One region of the Dolichospermum circinale AWQC131C genome, then DNA from elsewhere that is predicted to be linked to it. Evidence: predicted binding sites of a transcription regulator. Region 1 holds the regulator's gene; the other holds the start of a gene.
What was found. The regulator NtcA, encoded in region 1, controls nitrogen genes in cyanobacteria. The targets are predictions, from matches to a motif close to TNTGTANNNNNNNNTACANA.

Region 1 (6,549 bases):
CGTCATCATCTTTTTCGAGTGTACCTTGCCAAAAACCATCCACACCAAATTCTAAACTAGCTATCCATTTTTTCAAGATTTCTCTATCTCCTCCTTGGCCTTGAATATGATATGTGTTATTTTCACCCAAAAGTTGATTGAGAGAACCGGAACAGATTAATTCTCCTTGAGCAAGAATAGCCACACGGTCGCAAATTTTTTCCACTTCATTCAACAAATGACTATTAAAAAATATGGTTTTACCAGATGCTTTCAAAAAAAGAATAATTTCTCGCATTTGATAACGTCCCAGGGGATCAAGTCCAGACATAGGTTCATCTAAGAAAACCAAATCAGGATCATTAATTAAAGCTTGTGCCATCCCCACACGCTGAAGCATACCTTTAGAATAACGCCGCATTTGCTTTTTACGAGCATCAGCTTGGGATAAACCGACTAATTCCAGTAATTGGGGAATACGTTGACGTTGTAATTTTTGGGGAATTTGAAATAAACCCGCTGCTAACTCTAAAAATTCCCAACCACTGAGGTAGTCGTATAAATAGGGATTTTCCGGGAGGTAGCCAATATGTTGTTTAACTTTAACATCACCTATGGGTTGACCTAATAATAATCCCCTTCCAGATGTGGGGCGGATAATTCCCAACAACAATTTTAACAAAGTGGTTTTACCAGCACCATTGGGACCGAGCAAGCCAAAGGTCTCTCCAGGATACACTTGTAAAGAACAGCTTTTGAGGGATACAACTTTTTGATTGAGCCAAAATCCCGTGCGATATACCTTTCGTAATTCACAAGTCAGAACTACAGGTTGTTTCTCTAGGGGATTTTGTCGAGCATTGGAGTTGTCTGCAACAGAATTCATGGACGTGAAATTATCAACTACTGACTATTGAGAACTATCTACATATTAACCGCTGTCGGGAATTTTTATAATACACCTTTGGAACTAGGAATGGTTTCTGCTCGACGTGGATCAATTTCCGCTGCTACTCGCATAGCTCTAGCAAAGGCTTTAAAAGCAGCTTCAATAATATGATGGGAATTAATACCATCTAATTGACGAATATGTAAGGTCATTTGGCTATGATTTACCAAGGCCACAAAAAACTCCCGCACCAATTGTGTATCATAGGTCCCCACCCGTTGAGTAGGAATTACTAAACCATAACTGAGATGAGGTCTACCGGAGAAATCTAAGGATACTTGTACCAAGGCTTCATCTAAAGGAGCAGTAAAATTACCAAAACGGACAATTCCTTTTTTATTTCCCAAAGCTTGAAATAAGGCTTGTCCTAGAGTAATTCCCACATCTTCATTAGTGTGATGATCATCAATTTCCCAATCACCTTGAGCTTGAATATCGAGGTCAAATAACCCATGGGAGGCGATTTGATGGAGCATATGATCTAAAAAGGGAATACCTGTAGATACTTTACATATACCTGTGCCATCAAGGTTGATAGTCACATAAATATTAGTTTCACCAGTAGTACGGTGAAGTGAGGCTATACGAGGTGTTTGTTTGTTGTCAGTTGTCATTTGTCGGTTGTCAGTTGCAATAGGTAATAGGTAATAGGTAATAGGTAATGGGTAATGGGTAATAGGTAATAGGTAATAGGTAATGGGTAATAGGGGCAATAAATATTATCCCTGCCCCTGCTCGTTGCCTGTTCTTACATTCCCATAATTTCATATCCTGCATCTACATACAGGATTTGTCCAGTAATACCGCTTGCCAAATCACTACACAAAAAAGCGGCTGTATTACCTACTTCCAATTGAGTGACAGTGCGACGGAGCGGGGCTACTTCCTCAACGTGATGAATCATATCTAGAATACCACCGACTGCGGAGGATGCTAAGGTGCGAATAGGACCTGCCGAAATGCCATTAACACGAATATTTTCAGGACCAAATTCGGCTGCTAAATAACGAACACTGGCTTCTAGACCTGCTTTAGCCACACCCATAACATTATAATTAGGAATTGCTCTAACTGCTCCCAAATATGTAAGAGTAATAATACTTCCGCCTTCAGTCATCAAAGGTTTAGCAGCGCCGCTCAACTGTACAAGAGAATAAGTGCTAACTTCTAAAGCCGTATTGAAACCAGAACGGGAAGTTTGGCTAAAACCGCCGGTCAAATCTTCCTTTTTGGCAAAAGCCAAACAATGGACTAGAATATCTAATTTTCCCCATTCTTGCCGGATAGTTGCAAAAGTAGATTGAATTTGCTCGTCATTTTCGACATTGCAGGGCAGAAACAAACTAGGGTTGAGCGGTTCTACCAATTCAGCCACTTTTTTTTCCATTTTACCCTTGTCATCAGGCAAATAGGTAATACCTAAATTAGCCCCCGCTTTGTGCAGTTGCTGGGCAATTCCCCAAGCGATAGAACGGTTATTGGCAATACCTGTAACTAGGGCATTTTTTCCAGACAGATTCAGCATAAACTTTGCTAATATAATTCATCATTAGGAGCATACTAGAATCTGACCCTAGTTTAACTTTGTGCGGCTAGAAATTTTCCAAAATTGGCAAAGAGTAGGCAGTAAGTACCTGGCAAATCATCACCATATTTGTAAATTTTCTCAAGAAAATTCCCAGCTTTGGGGCAAAAACCGGAGACGATAACTAGCAGAACTACTTATCAATAATTACTAGCTAACCTGAACCAAAATCATGTATCATAATCAACGAAGAACTAGAAAATATGAATTTGGGTATAGGAAAAACAAAAAAAATAACGGTGCTTTATTGATTTTTCAGGTGTATTCTTAGGTAATTAGTTTTTGTTTTTCTGGCATTGGGTAGGGGAAGGGAGATGATCGTGACACAAGACAAAGCCCTAGCAAATGTTTTTCGTCAGATGGCCACCGGGGCTTTTCCCCCGGTTGTCGAGACGTTTGAACGCAATAAGACGATCTTTTTTCCGGGAGATCCTGCTGAACGAGTTTATTTTCTTCTCAAGGGTGCGGTGAAACTGTCGAGGGTGTATGAGGCAGGAGAAGAAATAACGGTGGCTCTGCTGAGGGAAAATAGCGTTTTTGGCGTGCTGTCTCTATTGACGGGGAATAAGTCTGATCGATTCTATCATGCAGTGGCATTTACCACTGTAGAATTGCTTTCAGCGCCAATTGAACAAGTGGAGCAGTCACTCAAGGAAAATCCAGAATTATCAATGTTAATGCTGCGAGGGCTGTCTTCGCGGATTCTCCAGACGGAGATGATGATTGAAACTCTGGCTCACCGGGACATGGGTTCACGGTTAATTAGTTTTTTACTGATTCTTTGCCGTGATTTTGGCGTTCCTTCTGCTGATGGTATTACCATTGATCTGAAGTTATCACATCAGGCGATCGCTGAAGCAATTGGTTCGACTCGCGTTACTGTGACTAGACTTTTGGGAGATTTACGCGAGAAAAAAATGATTTCCATTCATAAAAAGAAGATTACTGTGCATAAACCTGTCGCTTTAAGTAAGCAATTTACTTAAAATTTATAATTTATGGGGTCAGGTCAATAAATTTTGGATTTTGGATTGACGATTTTGGATTGACTCTACCCTAAAGTGTGGAGCTTGAGGATTTTAGATTGGTGAAACATTGGATTAGTTCTGCCCTGAAATTGTAGGGGGCAACTGAAATTGTAGGGGGCAACGGCCGTTGACCCCTACTTGTACCGAAAATTCCCAATCTAAAATCTAAAATCTAAAATCTAAGATTTTTTGGTCAGGTAATGGAATTGGTACGGATTTTCAGATATTAGGGGCAACCAATTCCAAAATTACCCCCACAAATTGATTATTTATCCACAGACAATGGTTGAACGTAGTAGGCTAGATTGGTCAGTATTTCACTAGCTAACAATGACCACTGGTTACATCCTAATTGTAGCAATTCTTATCCTGGGAGGCGTAATTGCCACCGTGGGCGATCGCATCGGCACACGGGTTGGTAAGGCACGTCTCTCACTCTTCAATTTGCGTCCCAAAAAAACGGCTGTAATTGTGACTATTTTTACGGGTGGTCTGATTTCTGCCACCACTTTAGCAATTCTATTTGCTGCTGATGAAGGATTACGAAAGGGTTTATTTGAGTTGGAGGATATTCAAAGGGATTTGGGACAAAAGCGGGAACAACTAAAAACCGCAGAAACTCAAAAAGGTCAGGTAGAACGTGAGTTAAATCAAAGCAGACAAGAACGAAGTCAGGTACAACAAGAATTACAAACTATCAATAAATATTTGCGAGCGGCAAATACTAAACAAAAAGCTACACAATCTCAATTGAATCGTACTCTTAACCAACAGGCTAAAACTCAAGTACGACTTTATGAAACTCAATCTCGTCTCGGTGGAATTGTGGTTCAATATCAACAAGCTAAAACTGAATTACAAACTCTTTACAATCAGCGTCTGACATTACAAAGTGCAGTGCAAGAATTAAAGTCAGAACGGGAAAGATTGTATGCTCAAAGTAAGCAAGCTATTGATGAGGCAAAGACGGCTATTGAAAAACGCGATCGCAAAATTACTAAATTAGATAAGCTGATTCAAAACCGCAATCTACAAATTAAACAACGAGAAGAAATTATTCTGACAAGAGAATCTCGTTTACAAGAATTGGAAAAACAACAAAAATTTTTAGAACAAGAAGTAGCTAGATTAGAAAAATATTATCAGTCTTACCGTGATCTCCGGTTGGGTAAATTAGGTTTAGTTAGGGGTCAAGTGATAGTGGCAGGGTTAATTACTGTTGATAAACCTATTATGGCAACTCAGGCAATTATCCAAATTTTACAAGAAGCTAACCGCAATGCCAATATTCAATTAACTGAACCTGGCGCTAAATCTACAAATACAGAAATACTGCGTGTTACTAAAAATCAAGTTGATCAATTAATTGCACAAATTAAAGATGGTCGAGAATATGTAGTACGAATCTTTTCAGCAGGTAATTACGTTAGAGGTGAAAAGCAAATCGAATTTTTTGCAGATGCAGCCCGAAATCAACTAGTGTTTTCATCAGGTGAGGTACTGGCTACAACTACAGCCGATTTAATTAATATGACATCTGACCAACTGCGTCAACGTCTAGATTTACTAGTTTCTGCTTCTCAATTTCGCGCTCGAAATGCGGGAATTGTTGAAGCTGTAGAAGTAGAAGGGACTTTTATTCGCTTTGTTACTCAATTACAGCAAACAGAGCAAGAGATAGAAGTTAAAGCCGTAGCCGCAGAGGATACTTATACTATTGGTCCATTAAGAATAAAATTAGTGGCTTTATTAAATGGACAAATTCTTTTCACTACGTGAACAATCAAAAATCAATTTAACATAAACTAATAACAAAGCAGAAATTGACACAATTACTAAATTAATTTACAATAACAAATGATTGACTTACAATAATAAATGATTAACTTACAATAACAAATGATTGACTTACAATAACAAATGATTGACTTACAATAACAAATGATAATAACAAAGAATTAAAAATAATGTATCCAATGACTAACATACAACCTGTAGTTTTAGGATTTGATCCTGGTCGTGATAAATGTGGTATTGCGGTAATGGGATTAGATAGACAACTGTATTATCATCAAGTGATATTAGCAGAAGAGGCGATCGCTAATATTGAAGTACAATTACAAAAATTTCCTGTATCGTTAATAGTGATGGGAGATCAAACAACAGCTAAAAAGTGGAAACAGCAACTTAATCAAGAATTAAGTAAACCGACAAATATTATTTTAGTTGATGAACGTTATTCTACCTTAGAAGCACGCGATCGCTATTGGCAGATGTATCCACCCCAGGGTATAATTAAACTATTACCCAAAGGAATGCGTCAACCTCCCAGGGCAATAGATGATATTGTGGCAGTCCTTCTGATTGAAAGATACTTAAACCGACTAACTAACTAATAATTTAAAGTTCAGCCCGAATTGTGAAAGCATAATCTCCCCCAGGTTCTAATTGATAATCTTGTTGTTCTAAAAACCGTCCTAGAGGTTCTTTAATTAAAGCACGACCTTGGGAAGGCTTTACAGAAAGTTCCCCCCGACGAAAATGCCACTGGAAATGCCATTGAAAATTACCAGCGCTGACTTCACCTTCAAGAAAGCCCTGTTGCCAAGATTGGCGAATAATTCTAACATGGGCGGTAGTTTCTGGCAGACGTTTTGCACTCACGCTTATTTAATGTCAGGTATGGGATAAAAGCCAATTATTTATGTAGGCTATTTATTTTACGTACTAAAAATAGCTTAAATCAATAAACTAATAAAGACAACATAAGATAGTAAGGTCTGGGTTTTTAACTGCTGATTTGTAGTCAAATGACGATAAATACAAGATAATCATGCAATAATTCCATTCTGGAATGAATTTTGTTACGAAAATAACAGATAATAAGAAGGACATTGTTTATTACTGCGATCGCCCACTACAAAATATACAAAGTAGTGGGTTTTATCTCAACTTGAGGATTATTAACCATGGAGTCCCGTCATTGACTTGCAGCCAATGTTATATAA
Region 2 (4,000 bases), on a different contig from region 1:
GCTGAAATACAAAAGTCTCAAACTCCATAACCTAACTTTAACCACAAGATGTTAAATCTAGTAACGTTGAATCATAAAAAACCAACGTGAAAGCACAAGTATTTAGAGGCGTAAATCGCCTATCCTACGAAGAAGTCCCAGTTCCCACCCTAGAAGCAGGTGAAGTTCTAGTCCAGGTGCGGGTTGTGGGTTTGTGTCAGTCAGATATTAAAAAGATTCGCTATCCTTTGTATGAACCGCCACGCATATTTGGACATGAAACTGCTGGAACTATTGCGGCTGTTGGTTCTCAGGTGCAAGGGTGGCAGGTAGGACAACGGGTAGCGGTGATGCACCATATACCATGTATGCGTTGCGCCTATTGCTTAAATGATAATTTTTCCATGTGCGATGTTTATAAAAATATCTCCACTAGCGCGGGTTTTAACCCCAGTGGCGGCGGTTTTGCTGAGTATGTGAAAGTTCCAGCCCACATTGTGGAAAATGGTGGCTTAATTCCCATTCCTGATCATATCAGTTTTGAAGAAGCTAGTTTTGTTGAACCTACTAATTGCTGTTTAAAAGCTGTTAAAAAAGCCCAAATTGCACCAGGTCAAACTGTACTGGTAACAGGTGCAGGTCCTATTGGCTTAATGTTTATGATGTTGGTGAAGTTCTTTGGGGCTAAAGCGATCGCTACAGACCTCTTACCTTCTAGAATTGAAAAAGCCCTGGCAGTAGGCGCACAAGCAGCTTTTGATGCCCGTGATCCTGATTTACCCGCCAAAGTTCAAGCTTTGACTGGGGGTATGGGGGTTGATGTCACTTTATTAGCAGTTCCTAGCGATAAAGCGTTTTTTCAAGCTTTGGACTGTACTCGCAAAGGTGGAAAAATCCTATTTTTTGCGGAATTTCCCGATGAATTGACCATTCCCATTAATCCTAATATCCTCTATCGTCGAGAAATAGATCTAATGGGTAGTTATAGCTCGTCCTACCGTTTACAAAGTCTAGCTGCGGATATTGTCTTTAATCGCCGCATTGATGTTAAAGCTTTAATTAGCGATCGCTATCCCCTACAAGATCTACCACAAGCCGTAGACCAAGCGATCGCCCCGACAGCAGAAACTTATAAAATCTTAATCTATCCCTAAGACAACCAGGGGAGAGGGGGAAAGCATTTATGAATTTTTATATCATTTCTCAATTTTGTAGGTTACGCTACAGACTTTTATGTTCTCATGTAGAGTACAAGCAGCATAGAAGAAATATAATCATATTTATTTAAGATTTTGTAGTTTACACTACAGATTTTTGTGTTATCATCAAATTGCAGGAAGTAGGAAATTATTTCTTAGTAAATAAATACAGGGAGGTAGTGTCATGTCTATTCAAGAAAAAGCTCGTCAATTGATGGTACGTCAACATCAGCAAGCTAAAAACCGTCAACAGTCCATGCTGATGCGTGCTGCACAGGAACTTGGTTTGCACGAAGAAATGTCTCACTATTGGAATCCCATTCAAGGTAAGATGGATGCGGCTACCCAGACCCTTTATGGACGCAGCCAAGCGACTATGAGTTAAGAGAAAAAGAAAGCCACCCCAGAGGGTGGCTAAAAAATTAGTTGTACGTTAGTAATTGTTGTAATTAGCAATCGTAATACAAGAAGAATTCATAAGGATGTGGACGCAATTGCATTTGCTTAACTTCATTAGCAATTTTGTAATCAATCCAGTTCTCAATGAAATCTTCAGAGAAAACACCAGTTTCAGTTAAGAAAGCGTGATCATTTTCCAAAGCTTCCAAAGCCAATTCTAAAGAACCGGGAGTGGAAGGAATCTTAGATAATTCTTCTGGGGAAAGTTCATAGATATTTTTATCTAAGGGTTCACCCGGATGAATTTTGTTTTTGATACCGTCAATACCAGCACAAAGCATAGCCGCAAAAGCCAAGTAAGGGTTAGAAGTAGCGTCTGGACAACGAAATTCTAAGCGCTTGGCTTTGGGGTTATCTCCAGAAAGAGGAATGCGGACCGAAGCAGAACGATTACCTTGGGAGTAAGCCAAGTTTACAGGTGCTTCATAACCAGGTACAAGACGCTTGTAAGAGTTTGTTGTGGGGTTAGTGATTGCCAACAACGCTGGAGCGTGTTTGAGAATACCACCAATGTAGTAAAGTCCCATTTCACTCATACCAGCGTACTTGTCACCCGCAAAAAGAGGTTGACCATTTTTCCAGATAGACTGGTGACAGTGCATACCAGAACCATTATCACCAAAAATGGGTTTAGGCATGAAGGTGACAGTTTTGCCATATTTTCTAGCAACGTTCTTAATGACATATTTGTAAGTCATTAACCAGTCAGCAGCTTCAATTAACTTACCAAAACGGAAACCAAGTTCGCACTGACCACCGGTGGCTACCTCATGGTGTTGTTTTTCAATAGGTACACCACAATCTTTCATGATCAACAGCATTTCCGTCCGCATATCTTGAAAGCTGTCTGTGGGAGGTACGGGGAAGTAACCTTCCTTAACGCGGGTTTTATAACCCAGGTTAGGCTTTTCTTCTCTACCAGTATTCCAACGACCTTCTACAGAATCTACATAATAGTAACCTGAGTTAGTGGTTTGGTCGTAGCGGACATCATCAAAAATGAAAAATTCAGCTTCAGGACCAAAGAAAGCTGTATCACCAAGTCCAGTAGAAGCTAAGTAGTCTATGGCTTTTTGGGCAATAACGCGGGGACAACGGTTATACCACTGACCTGTACGAGGTTCTTTAATACTACAAATGATACTTAGAGTTGGTTCTTTCATGAAGGGATCGATCCAAGCAGTGTTGGGATCGAGTACCATTGTCATGTCAGATTCTTCGATACCCTTCCAACCCCGAATACTAGAACCGTCGAAGGGAACACCGTCAGAGAATGAACTTTCATCAATTTGGTCTTGGTACATGGTCAAATGCTGCCAAGTTCCCAGTGTATCAATGAATTTCAGATCAATCATCTGAATTTTTTCGTCTTGAATCTTCTTCAAGATTTCTTTTGGGGTTGCCATTGTTACTTTACTCCTTCTGTAGGCAATTACCTAATATAAACCCAAACCATCATAAGACGTTCTCACCCTGTTACGCTCAACCAAGTTGTCACACACCACCTGAAATATCGTAAATAGTTAACTTGACATGATTTTGTCATGTTAGTTACAGATTGTCTGGATTACAGGTTATGTTAACCTTTCTTTCGTAATTTGTACAAAACTATAAACTTTATCATCAAGGGTCAACTTTGGCATAAAATCCTTAAGTAGTAGATGAATAGTTTTGTGCCAAAGTCTATTTTATGCGAATTGGCACAAAATTCTATTGGTGCGTAATTGCAGCCAATTTAATATCAAACCATAAATAGTTGACAATTGGGAGAAAAAAATGCGCGATGCCGTTACAACTTTAATTAAGAATTATGACGTAACCGGTCGTTATTTTGACCGGAACGCCATTGATAGTCTCAAATCTTACTTTGAGAGTGGAACAGCCAGAATACAAGCCGCAGCAGCAATTAATGCTAATGCAGCCGCAATTGTTAAACAAGCTGGTGCAAAGTTATTTGAACAGTTACCAGAATTAATTCGTCCCGGTGGTAATGCTTATACAACTCGTCGTTTTGCGGCTTGTTTACGGGATATGGACTATTATCTGCGCTATGCTACCTATGCGTTAGTTGCGGGTAATATGAATGTACTTGACGAGCGTGTGTTACAAGGACTACGGGAAACTTACAATTCCTTGGGTGTACCCATTGGTTCAACAGTGCAAGGTATCCAGATTATGAAGGATCTTGTTAAAGAACAAGTAGCAGTTGCGGGTATTACCAATGCTGCTTTTGTGGATGAGCCTTTTGATTATATCACTCGTGAGTTGAGTGAGATTGATGTTTAGGACTTAATTGTTAGGGGTAATTCATATTACCCCTAGATGTTATTTCGCGCAAAGGTACAAAGTCGTAAAGTTAAAGA

Region 2: gifA (glutamine synthetase inactivation factor IF7A) is a predicted target of NtcA. The motif match lies at 1,271-1,290, and genes of this name have one in related genera.

What each region holds. Positions count from the first base shown of each region.
Region 1 covers NZ_KE384603.1:27,887-34,435, reverse strand. Annotated here, with positions in the region: gene ACIR131C_RS0108310 (ABC transporter ATP-binding protein) at 1-865, opposite strand, end outside; gene hisB (imidazoleglycerol-phosphate dehydratase HisB) at 931-1,542, opposite strand; gene fabI (enoyl-ACP reductase FabI) at 1,677-2,453, opposite strand; gene ntcA (global nitrogen regulator NtcA) at 2,828-3,499, shown strand; gene ACIR131C_RS0108290 (DUF3084 domain-containing protein) at 3,872-5,320, shown strand; gene ACIR131C_RS0108285 (pre-16S rRNA-processing nuclease YqgF) at 5,518-5,937, shown strand; gene ACIR131C_RS0108280 (DUF3146 family protein) at 5,942-6,205, opposite strand; gene ACIR131C_RS26000 (hypothetical protein) at 6,539-6,549, shown strand, end outside.
Region 2 covers NZ_KE384657.1:98,380-102,379, forward strand. Annotated here, with positions in the region: gene ACIR131C_RS23705 (hypothetical protein) at 1-30, shown strand, start outside; gene ACIR131C_RS0120545 (zinc-dependent dehydrogenase) at 87-1,133, shown strand; gene gifA (glutamine synthetase inactivation factor IF7A) at 1,363-1,563, shown strand; gene glnA (type I glutamate--ammonia ligase) at 1,628-3,043, opposite strand; gene apcB (allophycocyanin subunit beta) at 3,414-3,923, shown strand.